Regions from separate parts of the Methylomusa anaerophila genome, predicted to be linked through region 2. Evidence: riboswitches for the same ligand, from Rfam matches in the RefSeq annotation. Region 2 holds a riboswitch; each other region holds the start of a gene.
What was found. A riboswitch is a leader RNA that binds a small molecule or an ion and turns the genes downstream of it on or off. The one in region 2 is predicted to bind cobalamin.

Region 1 (4,657 bases), 330 kb from region 2:
CTTGAGATAGGCCAAGTAGTTTTTCTCTCTAATATAATCCGTGTTGTCGGCGGAAATCTCGCCCCGGGCAATCTGACCTTCGAGATCTGCAACAGATTGCTCATAAGACGCCAGTAGGGTAGCAATACCATTCTGATAACCAAAATTCGTATAGCGGAAATCCCCGTCGCTTTGGTCCCGGTTGATTCCCACCATTAAGGAGCCGCTGCCCAGGGGGGCATCCACCTGCAGGCTGCCGGTGTAGCCGCCCCAGGAGCGTTGCCCGTAGGAAGCGGAAATATCGGCTTTTTCCGGCTTTTTGGTGACGATGTTGATGACGCCGCCCATGTAGGTGCCGCCGAAGCGGGCCGGGACATAGCCCCGGTACACCTCAATCCGGGCCACGTTTTTCACCGGGATGGTGGAGATGTCCACCGCCGCGTCGCCCCCCAGATTGGTCAGCACGCCGTCGACGAACACCCCCACCTGGGAGGCGGTGCTGCCCCGCACGGAGACGGTGGTGTACTGGCCGATGCCGCCGGCGGAATAGCGCACATGCACGCCGGGGACTTCCTTCAGGAGGTCGGGCAGCGTTTTTTGCTCGCCTTTGTATTTATCCGGTTCAATGACGGTCACGGTGCCGGGGGACAGCTTGTCCTCCCACGCCGGGCGGGGCGCTTCCACCACCACCGGCTCCAGGGCGTAGCCGGAAGCAGGGGCGCTTTCCCCGGCAGGGGCGGGCGCCGGCGCCGGACTGGGTTCGTCAGTCGCAGCCGGTTCGGGGGAAAGGTCGGTTGGGCCGGGCTGGCCGGCGGCGGCGCCGTCACGGGCGACAGCGACCGGCTGCTTGTCCGGCCCGGCAACCGGCAGCGCCAGGTCGTCGCCGGCGCCTATTGCTTCGCCGGCGGCGATCAGGCTGTTGCTGCCGGCGCCCTCCGCCGGCGGTTCAGGCCCGCTCGCCGGCGTACTGCCGGCAACCGCTGCCGGCGTCACGGCCGGCGCTGCCGCCTCCTGGGGCTGAGCCGGCGGTTTCTGCCGGGAAGCGAAGCCGCCCCACCGCCAGTTGAAGCCGCCGTTTACCTGCCAGTCGGTCTTGACATCGCCGCCGAAGGTGTGGAGCACATTCACGTTGAAATTGCCGCTGGGGGAGATCCTGGCATTGGCGCCCAGGGCCAGCTCGCACCAGGTATCCCTGGCGGCGCCGGTTTCTATGGCCTGGGTCCCGCCGGAATAGCTGCCCCGCAGGGACCCGCTGCCGGCGAAATCATGGTTGACCGTCACCCTGGCGTAGAAATTCCCTTTTTCGCCCAGGGACCGGCCGGCCAGCACGCCCACCTGCCCGGTCAGAACGTCCACCTTGCCTTGGGTCACCTGCAAGCCGTTGCTGGTGGGATAATCCGCGTCATCGATCCGGCCGGCGGCCAGACCGACGTGGGGTTCCCAGAACCAGCCGTTGGTCAGGGGTTTATGCAGGCCGTAGCGGGCATTGAGGCCGAAGGCCCAGGCATGGTAGTCGGCGTCGATTTTGCCGCCGTTGCTGTAAAAATAGTAATCGTTGTGGAGTTTGGAGCCCCGCAGCATGAGGTCCAGATAGCGGCCGTTACGGCCCACCCAGGCGGCATAGGCGCCGAAGCCGCTGCTCTCGGAGCTGCCGCTGCCGGTATGAAGGCCGGTGTCGGCCCTGGTCTGCTGGAAGAATAGCCCGGTATACAGCCGGCCGCCGTAGAAACCGCCGGGGCGCTCCTGATCGTAGCCGACTTGCAGGCCGTGATAGTTTTCCCGCACGCTGCGGCCGTAGCTGCTGTTATTGGTAAACCGGCCGCCGTAGGCGTTGGTCCAGATGCCTTCCCGGCGCCTGGCCTCGGGGGTGTGCAGTTCGTCCAGGCGGCTGAGGGTGTTGGCATTTTCCAGCCGCCACAGGTTGCGCATCGCCAGCTGCATGTCGCCGGCGGTTTTGGCCGACTCCGACAGAAGGCCGGTGTTGTCGACGGTATAGTCCAGCAGATCGGCAAACACCATATATTCGGGTTGATACTCGTTGCCGCCTGCCTCCGAAGTCTCGATCACCGGCGTCACTTTGTAGACATTCAGGGGGGCGTCCAGATAGGAGGCCTGGCCGGCAATCCGGAACTGGCCGGATGTTTGTTCATAAATTGTTAAAAACCTCGTCCCGCTTGTTCCGAAAGTCTTCGAACTGCTGTTGATCTTCAGCGGATCAAAACCGATGATATTGCCAAGCTGGACATATATTGTGCCGCCGCCGGCCACCGGGCTGGTATAGCTTCCCAAAGTGATACGATTCACTGACGGGGTGACACTGAGAGAGTATTCCCCATTATAGACGGCAGGTGCCGCGCTGATCCGGAAAACCGCGCCGTCCGCCAGCGTGGCGTCCGTTACCCATAAATTACGGAAAAAGTTACTCCCGCCTATTCCAAACTGTTCTCCCCAAAACACCGGATTAGGCGTTTCCTGCCAGGTCAAATCAATAATGCCGCCGGCCTTTACGTCAAGCTTATCGATATAAATCTCGTAAACCGGAAGATAGTACGGATCGCCAAACGTTATGGCATCCATCGGCCGCCAGCGGCCGCTATTTTGGATGGTCACGTCTGTATAAGACGTACCGTAATTTATTTGGCCGGAAGCATCCGCCGTCGTTTCTTTCACGCTATCCGCCTCCACCGTCACCGAGGCCCCCGCTTCAGCCGCATAGGCAGGGCCCCCGGGCTGGGCCGCGAAACCCAGGGCCAGGGCGCAGCAGATCCGCATGGCCAAAGCTTTTTTCTTTAACTTGCCGCTTTGCTTTGCTTGTTTTGCTTTGTGTTGTCTCAACCAATTTCTCCCCCTCCATGTTGATACAAGGATTATATAAAAAAAACTCCCTCACGGGAGTACTTACGCTAATTGGCGGACAGGCTTGCCGCCGGCCGTTCGTAATCTCCTCCCTGTCGCTCGCAGGTCAAATGGCGATTGCCGGACAGGCAGTTCTCCTGACTCCGGCTCATCGCTTCCCCGCGCCTTCCCGAAGCAGACCGCTTCAGTGGCAACTAGGCGAGATTGCTCCCCGTTACAGTGGCGGGACCGCGCCGGCATCACACCGGTCTTCCCTATTAAGCCCCAAGGGCACCTATCCCTGTATTTTCCTTTTCTGCTTTTTATGATATCGCAGGACAAACAGGACGTAAATCCCTCACATGAGGTATTCGATAGATAATTATGCATAAATTATTAAAAAACTTGACAAGACCCGGTCCCTCACGCGACCGGGTCTGTATCGGGCCATGCTGATGTTCAGTTGCCGCCGAAAGGGGTGATGCGCCGGCGCTTACAGCCAGCTTGTGCCGTTGGTTGTCCTGACGCCGTCGCTGAAGACGAAGGTGCTGAGCCTGTTGCCGCCGCTTTGGTCCCAGTCGGCGATGGTGACGGTATTGGCGCCGATGGTGACGATGAGGTCGCCGCCGCTGCTGCCGCCGAGGCCGACGGCGGCGGCGGAACTGGCAAAGGCGCTGAAGTCGATCGTGTCATAGCGGTTGTCCGGGGCCGCGGCAATGGTATCATGGCCGAAGTCGCCCTGGAAGCTGTAGACGTCGCTGCCGCTGCCGCCATAGAGGGTGTCGCTGCCGTCGCCGCCGTCGATTATGTTGTCCAGGCTGTTGCCGGTCAGGATGAGACCGTCCGTATTGATGCCAAACAGGTTTTCCACGTTATCCGGCAGGGTATAGCTGGTGAGATTCAAGAGGGTTACGGAGTCGACACCTTCCCCGGGATTCTCCTGCACCGCATCGCCGGGATTGTCCACAATATAGGTGTCGTTGCCGGCGCCGCCGTACAGGTCGTCGCTGCCGTCGCCGCCGTCCAGCCAGTCGTCGCCGCCACTGCCGAAAAGCAAGTCGTTGTCCTCGCCACCGAAAAGCAAGTCGTTGCCCTCGCCGCCGAAAAGCAGGTCATTGCCGGCGCCGCCAAACAGCAGGTCGTTGCCTTCGCCGCCGAAAAGCAGGTCGTCACCCTCGCCGCCGTCCAGATAATCGTCGCCGGCGCCGCCAAACAGCACGTCACTGCCCTCGCCGCCGTCCAGATAGTCACTGCCCTCGCCGCCAAACAACAAGTCACTGCCGCTGCCGCCGTACAAGTAGTCGCTGCCGCCGCCGCCATACAGCAGGTCGTCACCGTCCCCGCCATCGAGTGAGTCGTCGCCGTCCCCGCCAAACAGAAGGTCGGAACGGTCATAGCCGTAGATCGCGTCGCTGCCGCTGCCGCCGAATAAGAAGTCAGACCGATTGCTCCCGTAAATATCAGCCATTTTCATTCACTCCTTTGTCCCTTGTATTGTAGATTATCAACCAGAACCGGAGGTAATTCCATGAGTTTTTACCCCGCCGTGAGGAGCAGGACAATCCCGGTTTCTGCTTTCAGCATATCTCAGGACAAGGAGGCCGTAAATGCCTCAGATGAGGTATTTTTCCTATATTTCTCAATTTTTTTTTAAAAAAGCCAAAAAAAAAAACGGGGCGCTTGGCAACCGCCGACGCCCCGTTCTACTTGCCGCCGCAAAATTGGCCGGGCCGCTCCCGGGTTAAGCCATATTTCCATAAAACGCATTTTACAATGCGGGCCGCAGCCAAGCCGTCGCCATAGGGATTGCAGGCATTGGACATTCGTTCATATTCAGCCTGAT
Region 2 (4,657 bases):
GGCCTTGGCCGGCCTGCCGACGAACGGTCAGTTGTCCAAGGAGCAAATTGTTAAGGTGAATCCGGATGTGTTTCTCATTCCGGTTGCCGACCGCAGTGGCCGGAATGCGGATATGCGGCAGTTCAAGGCCGACCTGCTGGCCGACCAGGCGCTGCAAGCCGTGACGGCGATTCAGCAGCGCAGGCTGGTTACGGTGCCGGATGCTTACATGTACTGCTCCTCGCAGTATATCGTAAACGGCGTATACGCTATAGCCGCGGCTGCGTATCCGCAGTATTTCGGACAGTAGCAGCTGGAAGCGGGGGCCGGTCTTCTTTTGCTTCCTTTTGCAGGTACATAGAGCGGGTTAGGCGAGAATCCTGCCATACAGATTCCCGTAGCCTGGAAGCACCGGGAGCCATCCTTACATAGCTGTTAGCTATCCGTCAGGCCGTGTATCAAATTATTTCAGCCGAGATTTACAATTTCATAGATATTGAGACAGGTGCCCTACGGGGCTTAATAGGGAAGACCGGTGCAATACCGGCGCGGTCCCGCCACTGTAACGGGGAGCAAACCCAAGGAATGCCACTGGGGCGAAAGTCCTGGGAAGGTTTGGGCAAGTGTTGATCCGGAGCCAGGAGAACTGCCTGACTGAAAATCACCGTTTACTCACGAGCGATGAGGAGGGGATTTGACCAAAAGAATGTTTTTTAACATTTGCTTACTTCCAGTCTTCCAGTCTTCTGCACTCTGTTCAGAAGACTTTTCTATTTGCCCGGATTCAGCTTGATAATAAGTCAAGACTCCCGCCTCTACAGGCGGCGTTAATTCAGGTGGAGCAGACTCTCCACCTGAATCCCCGTGTTTCAGTGATGCTGAAACGAGTTCACTGTAGACGAGGCCCAGGCCATGCGGAGGAGAGGAGGATTATATTTGCCGCATAACAAAATACTGCGTACCCGGAATATACTGGCGGGTATTTTTTTGGCATTCCTGCTGCTTGTTCATAGCGCGGAATGCAGCGGCTTTGAAGACAGACCGGCATTTCTCTGGCTGGAGTATGGTACGAAACAGGATGAGCGGGACGGATCGGCAACGCAGACTATTTATATTACAAGCAGTGCCGAATCACTAACGCTTGCTGAGCTTACCGATTTAACCGCTTTTTACCATGACGGCCGCCAAACCGGTGAAAAACAGTATTACCGGATTCCCGTCGAGCAGCAGGATGGCCGCTACTTCCTGCGGGTTAATACCTCTTCCCGGTTTTTTTATCACGTGGTTGTCACAGGTAGCCGCCAGGGAGAGCATTTTACGGCCCAGACGACTTTTCCCCTGTATGCGGACGGGATGGATAAGCGGATAGAGCAAGGCCGGGCGATGGCGAAAAATACCAAAGTATTTCCCGCCATTGAACTGGACTTATCCGGCAATCCGTACAGGACGCTGATGACAGGCCAAACGTTCCGGTTTCTGTATAAGCCGGTTTATTCGCCCGGTCATGCTGTCCGGGAAATGCAGATCCTTGATTTGCGCAACAAGACTTCGGAAAAACTTTTGCCTGATGCCGCCGGTATATTTTCTTTTACCCCGCCTCACGATAAACGCCTGGATAACGGCGGCTACAATGCGTATAAGGAGACCATCGTCTATGCGGAAGAAGCTGTCGGCAATGAAGTGTACAAAACCTCAATGAATTTTTTACTGCGCCGCTCATACTTGGCTCACAACAACCTTACCCATGGCCTGCTTCTTTTCTTCTTGGCCATGGCAGTCAGTATCACCGTTGTATTATTTCGCAGAAGGAGCTTCCGGTATCATGGTAGATAACTTACGGTTACTAATTCAAAATTTCATGTTTGTTTTCTGGACCTACGGCGGCCGGGCCGGAGTAAACCTGGGCTACTCGGTTCCCTGTTTTTCCTGTCCTTATGTTCCTGGCTGCGCCGGGTATTGTTATCTCATGGCCTTGCAGGGGCAATGGAGCCTAGCCTTTTTATTTCCCGAACTGCTTTCCTATAAAAGCTTTAAGGTAGTACTGTATTTTCTTCTCTTTGTTCTGTTGGCAATTCTGCTGTCAAAACTATGGTGCGGCTGGATATGCCCGTTTGGCACCCTGCAGGATTGGCTGTCCCAGCTCAGAAAGAAGCTGGGAATCCGGGAAACGGAGTTTTCCTGGAAAACCCGGGAGCGCCTGAAGCCGGTTAAATATGTACTGCTGGCCCTGCTGATTATTACGCCGTTCTTAATGGCATTTGGGGGGCTGCACCGGGATTTTTACCTGCTGTTCTGTCAAATTTGCCCGGCCAAGCCCATTATGCCGCTGTTTGCCGGGCAAACCCGCAATCTCGCCCTGGACTATACGAACACGATCACGCTGACCTTCTCGGTTTTATCCCTCACCATTGCCGCCGTCACGCTGGTCGGGAGTTTTTTCAAGGACCGGTTTTTTTGCCTGTTCTGTCCGATGCTCCCCTTGATTCAGATGACCCGCAAACTTAGCTTTATCCGCTTTGAAAAAAAAGGTCATACCTGCTTAGGCTGTGGCAACTGCCAAAGAATGTGTCCGGTGGATATCCGGGACGTGCATCTGGAAACCAGTGAAAAAAACGTAATGAGCGAAGACTGTATGCTTTGCCTGCGCTGTATCGAATCTTGTCCGGAAGACAACACATTAACTGTAAAATTCTTTAATCACGATATATTTTCGTCGTCACGCAGGTATGTTGCCGAAAACTATCAACAGAGGAAATCAGCCAATGGATAACATGGTGTCGAAAGAGGAAGAGCGGCGTCTAAGACAGCGGGCAAAGGCGTATGAAAAAACCTGTGAAGAATATGAGCAGGAAATTGACGCATTAAAGGCAAGAGCCGACTATGTTGCCGAGTTCGACTATTTTCTGGATTTATTAACCTTGCCGCTGCAGCCTTCCCGGCTCAGAGAAAAGGTTGGCCGGCCGCTCATTGGCCTGTTTTGCATCCAGGCACCATGGGAACTGTTTCATGCTTTCGGGGTTCATCCGGTGAAACTGTGCAGCGGCTCCTATACGGCGCAGCGGCTTTCCGCAGCTTATCTGCCGGTGCTGATGTGCCCCATGCTCAAATCCTATATTGGCAGTATGGACTTTGCCGGCGCAGCGGCTGGTTATGACGCCACAATTGTCCCGACGACCTGCGACTGGGTTGTGAAAATGCCGGAAATCGCCAGAGAGAAGATCGGACCCCTGCATTATCTGGAGCTTCCCCATGTCAAACAGAATGAAAAGGGCCAAAAGCGCTGGCTTGAGGAAATCTATGCCTTAAAACAGTTTCTAGCGGAAAAAACAGGAGTTACACTAAAAAGACAAGGCCTCCTCTATTCGATGAATGCCTTTATGCATGTCTGGAAGCTGTTTCAGGCACTCATTGATTTAAAAAGACGCAATATCCTTCCCGGCATATGGTTTTTTTGCATTGCCAATACGTTTATGCTGGACGATCTTGATCGCTGGGCCGAGCAACTGGCGCTGGTGATACAACGCTTTCAGACGGAAGCTCCGCGCCAGAATCCGTACAAGGTCTTTCTTGCCGGGTCGCCGGTGATCTTTCCGAATCTGAAGCTGCTGCAGCTTATTGAACAGGCGGGCATGACCGTCTGCGCCGACGACCTCTGTTCTTCCGAACGGATACTTCCCGGCGCAACGGTGTATGATGACCCGTCGGAGCACGGCCTGTTAAGAGCGCTGGCCGAAAGATACCATAAGGCCTGTATCTGCCCGACCTTCGCGGATAATGAACGGCGCGTCAATAATATCCTGAAGATAACCGGGGACCACCAGATGAAAGGAATTGTCTTTCATGTGTTAAAAGGCTGTCATCCCTACGATATTGAGAGTTTTTCCATCGAAAAGAAAGTAAAGGACAGTGGACGCAAGTTTCTCAAAATTGAAACTGATTATGTAAAAGAAGACAGCCAGAACATTTTGACCCGTCTGGAAGCTTTTAAACAAACTTTATAGGAAGGTTGATCGCTATGAGCTATAAAATTGGCATTGATCTCGGCAGCACGGCCATCAAGGCAGTGATCGTCAAAGACAGCGAGCTTATCTGGAAAAAAGCGGTGCCGACCGCACCCGGCCAGGAGACCCTGGCCCGCCGGTTGCTGGACGAGGGTTTGGCTGAGATTGAGGTAAGCGAACAGGATAGTGAGGGTATCTCGGTCACCGGCTACGGCAAAAATCTGATTGCCGGCGCGCATACCGTTATTGACGAGGTTTCCGCCAATGCCTGGGGCGTTTACCTGTTAAGCGGCAGGAAAGCGCGCACGGTTATCAATATCGGCGGCCAGGATATAAAAATTATTCGGCTGGCCGAGGACGGCAAATTAAGCGACTTTAAGATGAATGATAAATGCGCGGCCGGGACCGGACGTTTTTTTGAAATGGCCGGCCGTATCCTGGACACGCCCATTCATGATTTTGCGGCCTTAGCGGACAAGGCCGATGCTTCCGTAAGCCTCAACAGTACCTGTGTGGTATTCGCGGAAAGCGAGATCGTATCCCTCATCGCCAAAGGAACGAAAAAGGAAAACATCATCCGCGGGCTGCATGAATCAATCGCCAGACGCATAGCCGGCATGATGGGAAATCAGGATTTCGAAGATGAATTGTATCTTGACGGCGGATCGGCCAATAAC
Region 3 (4,657 bases), 1.9 Mb from region 2:
ATACCGCTCATACAGGCAATATTCAAAGAGCCGGTTGCCCAGGTTTGCATCGCGGTTTACACCCTGGTCGACATGGCATTGTTATGGACATTCGGGGTTTATTTATGCAGCCGGCATCAGAAAAATTCAAATCCGTTGCATGCGGTTAGAAATATGCTTAATCCTACTACAGTTGCATTGTGTATTGCTTTTATCATCATGCTTTTTAAGATTCCGGTGCCGGATTTGCTTATGAGCACAATTGCGGGCACCGGCGGTACAAGCAAGTATTTGACACTGATGTATTTAGGCGGTGCCTTGGCTTATGTTTCCGTGGACAATATAATCAAAAAACCAAGCATATTAGTTTCAACGATAGTTAAAATGTTAGTATTACCGGTTATTGTTTATTACTTTTTGGGTTTTTTTCTGCCCCAGATTCCGCGGACTATATTAACAATAATTGTTGGACTTCCGTCTATGACTACAGTTGCCATGATGGCCACAACTTATCAATCCGATGATGAATACGCAACCGAAATGATTTTTGTTACTACATTAGCCAGTCTTGTCACCATTCCAATCATAAGCGTTGTAACGAACATGATGGCGTGAATGCCCCACGACCCCATATGCTTTCCACCTTTCGCTTCAAATAAGGCAATTAAGTCAATGCCCGGCCCAAATTAACAAAAATTTAATAAAAATTTCTTTTTATCATTAGCAGGAATTACAAATTTTGTGCCTAATTGTCGATTTATAGAATAATCACAACATTTATAATATAGGAACGACAAAGATGTCCTTTTCCTCAGTCTATTAAATCTGGGGAAAAGGACTATTATTTTTGCCACTCTTTTAGCCCACTACTTCAGAAAGATATGTTCGTTCTCGAAACTTCCCGTTTTGATTATTCTTTTTCATGAAGAAAGGGGTATTTATATGGCAGAAAATTCAGTTACAACTCTCGACATTTCCGTCCTTTTAAAAGAAATGACAGAAGCGAACCAAAAAGTACGGGACATTGTCCGCACTATCGAGGATATTAGTAAACAGACCAATTTGCTGTCATTAAACTCGGCTATTGAAGCCGCCAGAGCAGGAGATGCCGGGCGAGGCTTTGGGGTTGTAGCCGACGAAATTAAAAAATTAGCCGAAAGAAGTTTTACAGCCACTAAAGAAAGCAGAGTACTAATCAGTAATATGCATACAAAAGCTAATGAAGTAATTGCCGTAAGGACAGCGGATGTCGCTTTTGACACTATTGACAAAATTGACCGTAATTTGTTCGAACGCAACTGTGACGTACAAGCATGGGCAACATTCGAGAAGATTATCCTTTGCTTGAAACACCCCAATGAAGAAAATATCAGCCTGGCTACTTCCTTTATGAAAAATACGGTAGACATCTACGAGGTATACTATGACCTCTATCTGCTAGACTTACAAGGCAAGGTTGTTGCCACAGGAGTGAACCAGGAAATTGTAGGACAAGACATGTCCGGCAGGGAATGGTTTCAACAAACCATAAACGGGAAAAACGTATATGTTAGTGACATGTACTACTCAGCTTCCGCAGGTGGACATACCATTTCCTACTCCTGTCCGGTCAAAGACGAAACAGGCAATATTCTGGGAATATTCACTACCCGTTTCAATTGGAATTTCATTTATGACATCATTGAATCAGCCAGAATTGGCAGTACCGGTGATATTTTCGTTGTGAATAAAGACGGCCTTGTAATTGCATCTAAAAACCGCGCCGGTATTTTATCTACCAGCCTACAGCACCTGGAAGCCGTCGGCAAAGCCATTGCCGGTGAAATGTACGGTTATACGTTAGAAAAGGAGGCAAACGGAAAAACACAAATATGGGGTTTTGCCCACACTAAAGGATACAATGCTTATCCGGGTAAACAGTGGTCTGTTGTCGTTAACGAAAAAATACAGGCCGGGTTAAACTAGAGAGACTTTCTGCTTTTTTTATAATAAAACCTTTCTAATGCAAAGAACCTGCGAAATTCGCAAGTTCTTTGCATTTCCAGCTTTGCCATAGCAAAGACGATTCTTAGCCTTCAATCCTCCTTTAGGATTGGTCATTTTCCTTCAGTATGCTACCCAGAACATCTTCTATCATCTTAATAAAACGGACAGCGTTTTGATACTGTCTTAGCTTTACCCAACCGATATTTAGCCAGTGCAATCACCTGGCATAAAATTCTACTCCTTCTATCTTTATATTACTATAAAAAGGGAGAACCTCAAGCCACTGCTGAAAATGCGCGCTACTTTTCGTTATCACTGAAAGCAGTATGCCGTATTCTGGAGTAAGTTCATAGGTACGTTCAAACACTTCATCATCATATAAATAGTGCAATATATATTGGTTTCAGCCTGGCTTGACGTAACTGCTACGGCTCTGTTATAATAGTTACAAATTACATATTATTCACGGAAAAGGTGCCTCCAGCCGACTGGAGGATAATAGGGAAGTCTAGGCATGATGCTTATGCCGCTAGCGCGGGCCCGCCACTGTACCGGGAAGACTTTACAAGGCCACTCGCAAGGGGAAGGCGTAAACAGTCAATGAACCGGGAGCCAGGAGACCTGCCTTTATCCGTTTTAACAAAGTTCTTCATGGAAAAGAAGGCTTTTTTGGATAATATCCAAAGAAGCCTTTTATTTTTTAAATTTGGCTATAAGGTTCTGAATGTTCTGAACACCAGAATAAATAAGCAAAAAATGGGGGTTGGAATAAGTTATGGGTATATTACCAGAGACACTGTCAAAAATTTCTGCTCCGGACACAGTCGTAATGGAAGAGGTACAAGCCCGGTTGGACAGCCAGATAAAGCCAAAAGGAAGTCTTGGCCGCCTGGAGGGCATGGTAAGACAGTATGCGGGCATACTGCGGCAATCACAGCCGGAATTGGTACGCAACTGCATGGTTATAACTTCCGCCGACCATGGGGTCGCCAAACACGGGATCAGTGCTTATCCGGTGGAAACAACGCTGCAGATGACTGCCAACTATCTGCTGGCCAAAGGCGGCAGTGCCAATGCTTTCGCCAATTTTTGCCGGGCGAACATGGTAGTGGCGGACATGGGAGTGGCCGGCGATTTATCCCATGTTGCCGGGCTGTGGCACCGCAAAATTGCCTACGGCACCCAGGACTTTACCCAGGGACCGGCTATGACGCGTGAGCAGGCTATCCAGGCCATAGAAACAGGAATCGAAATTGTGAACGACCGGGTCCGGCAGGGTTATACCTGTTTTAGCCTTGGTGAAATGGGAATCGGCAATACTACCGCCAGTGCAGCTATTGTCGCCGCTTTTACCGGACTTGCGCCCGAACAGGTCACCGGCCGGGGCACAGGCATATCCGACAGCCGGCTGAAGGTGAAAATCGATGTCGTCCGCCGCGCCCTAACCGTAAACAAGCCGGATGCCGCGGACGGAATAGACGTATTGTCCAAGGTAGGCGGTTTTGAGATCGGCGCCTTGGCCGGTGTTGTTCTCGGATCGGCAGCCAACCACTGTGCTGTTGTCATTGACGGTCTTAACACCACGGCGGCGGCATTAATTGCCAATGCCATTCATCCCTTGAGCAAGGAATATATGCTTGCTTCTCACTTATCCGGTGAGCCGGCGCATATTATTGCTCTAAAATTGCTCAATCTGAAAGCCTGCCTGGATATGGGGGTGCGTCTGGGGGAAGCCATCGGGGCTTCAGTAGTAGTAGATATGCTAAATGTGGCAATTAAAGTGTTGCATAACTTGGATCTGAATTCTTAATTCTTAGGAGGATATTGAGGAGGATATATTAATGTTGGAAGACGTAATTACTCAGATAAAACCCTTAGATGTCCAGGCAATGGAAAAGTGCCAGGTAAGACTTGATAACCTGACAAAACCCCTTGGCAGCCTGCATCATTTTGAACACCTGGCCTGTCAAATGGCCGGAATTACCGGCAACCCAAGACCCCGGACCTTGCCTAAAAGCATTATTCTCATGGCCGGTGATCATGGAGTGGCTGCGGAGGAACCAAGTGCCTATCCGCAGGAAACAACTGCGGGCACCATCGGCAGCCTTTGCAACGGGGGCGCCGCTATCAATGTGTTTGCCGATCATGTTGGCGCTAATCTGGTTATCGTGGATGTGGGTGTAGCGGCAGACTTACCGCCGCTGCCGCGAGTCCACCGCCAAAAGATCGCCTACGGGACGAAAAATATGGCGCAAGAAGCGGCAATGACCCGGGAACAGGCCGTCCAAGCTATTGAAGCGGGAATAAAAACAGCCGGCGAGGAAATAGCCAGGGGCTCACGGGTTTTGGGCTTAGGTGAAATAAGTATGGCCGGCACAACGGCAAGCACGGCAATTATCGCCTGCTATAGTCCGCAGCCGCTGGCCGAATTGGCCGGGGACGGCAAGAAGCTCCAGGTACTGGCGAGGGCATTAGCAGTCAATGCTCCGGACAAAAATGATCCCCTTGATGTGTTAAGTAAAGTCGGTGGTCTGGAGATTGCCGGTTTGGCAGGAGTGATACTGGGGGCCGCCGCGGGCGGAGCGGCAGTAGTGTTAGACGGCTTGGCTACCGGTGCGGCCGCCCTTATCGCTGTGAAAATGGCTCCGGCAGTTAAAAGCTACCTGGTGGGATCCCACTTTGCCGTTGAACC

Region 1: another riboswitch for cobalamin. It lies ahead of MAMMFC1_RS10795 (TonB-dependent receptor domain-containing protein); the one in region 2 lies ahead of MAMMFC1_RS12345 (hypothetical protein).
Region 3: another riboswitch for cobalamin. It lies ahead of cobT (nicotinate-nucleotide--dimethylbenzimidazole phosphoribosyltransferase); the one in region 2 lies ahead of MAMMFC1_RS12345 (hypothetical protein).

What each region holds. Positions count from the first base shown of each region.
Region 1 covers NZ_AP018449.1:2,385,710-2,390,366, reverse strand. Annotated here, with positions in the region: gene MAMMFC1_RS10795 (TonB-dependent receptor domain-containing protein) at 1-2,814, opposite strand, end outside; cobalamin riboswitch at 2,946-3,128, opposite strand; gene MAMMFC1_RS22895 (calcium-binding protein) at 3,308-4,282, opposite strand; gene wecB (non-hydrolyzing UDP-N-acetylglucosamine 2-epimerase) at 4,518-4,657, opposite strand, start outside.
Region 2 covers NZ_AP018449.1:2,720,151-2,724,807, forward strand. Annotated here, with positions in the region: gene MAMMFC1_RS12340 (ABC transporter substrate-binding protein) at 1-289, shown strand, start outside; cobalamin riboswitch at 466-647, shown strand; gene MAMMFC1_RS12345 (hypothetical protein) at 916-1,812, shown strand; gene MAMMFC1_RS12350 (4Fe-4S binding protein) at 1,802-2,749, shown strand; gene MAMMFC1_RS12355 (2-hydroxyacyl-CoA dehydratase subunit D) at 2,742-3,980, shown strand; gene MAMMFC1_RS12360 (acyl-CoA dehydratase activase) at 3,995-4,657, shown strand, end outside.
Region 3 covers NZ_AP018449.1:815,409-820,065, forward strand. Annotated here, with positions in the region: gene MAMMFC1_RS03690 (AEC family transporter) at 1-594, shown strand, start outside; partial or broken gene MAMMFC1_RS22830 (methyl-accepting chemotaxis protein) at 1,021-1,156, shown strand; gene MAMMFC1_RS22580 (cache domain-containing protein) at 1,183-1,944, shown strand; cobalamin riboswitch at 2,422-2,608, shown strand; gene cobT (nicotinate-nucleotide--dimethylbenzimidazole phosphoribosyltransferase) at 2,741-3,775, shown strand; gene cobT (nicotinate-nucleotide--dimethylbenzimidazole phosphoribosyltransferase) at 3,807-4,657, shown strand, end outside.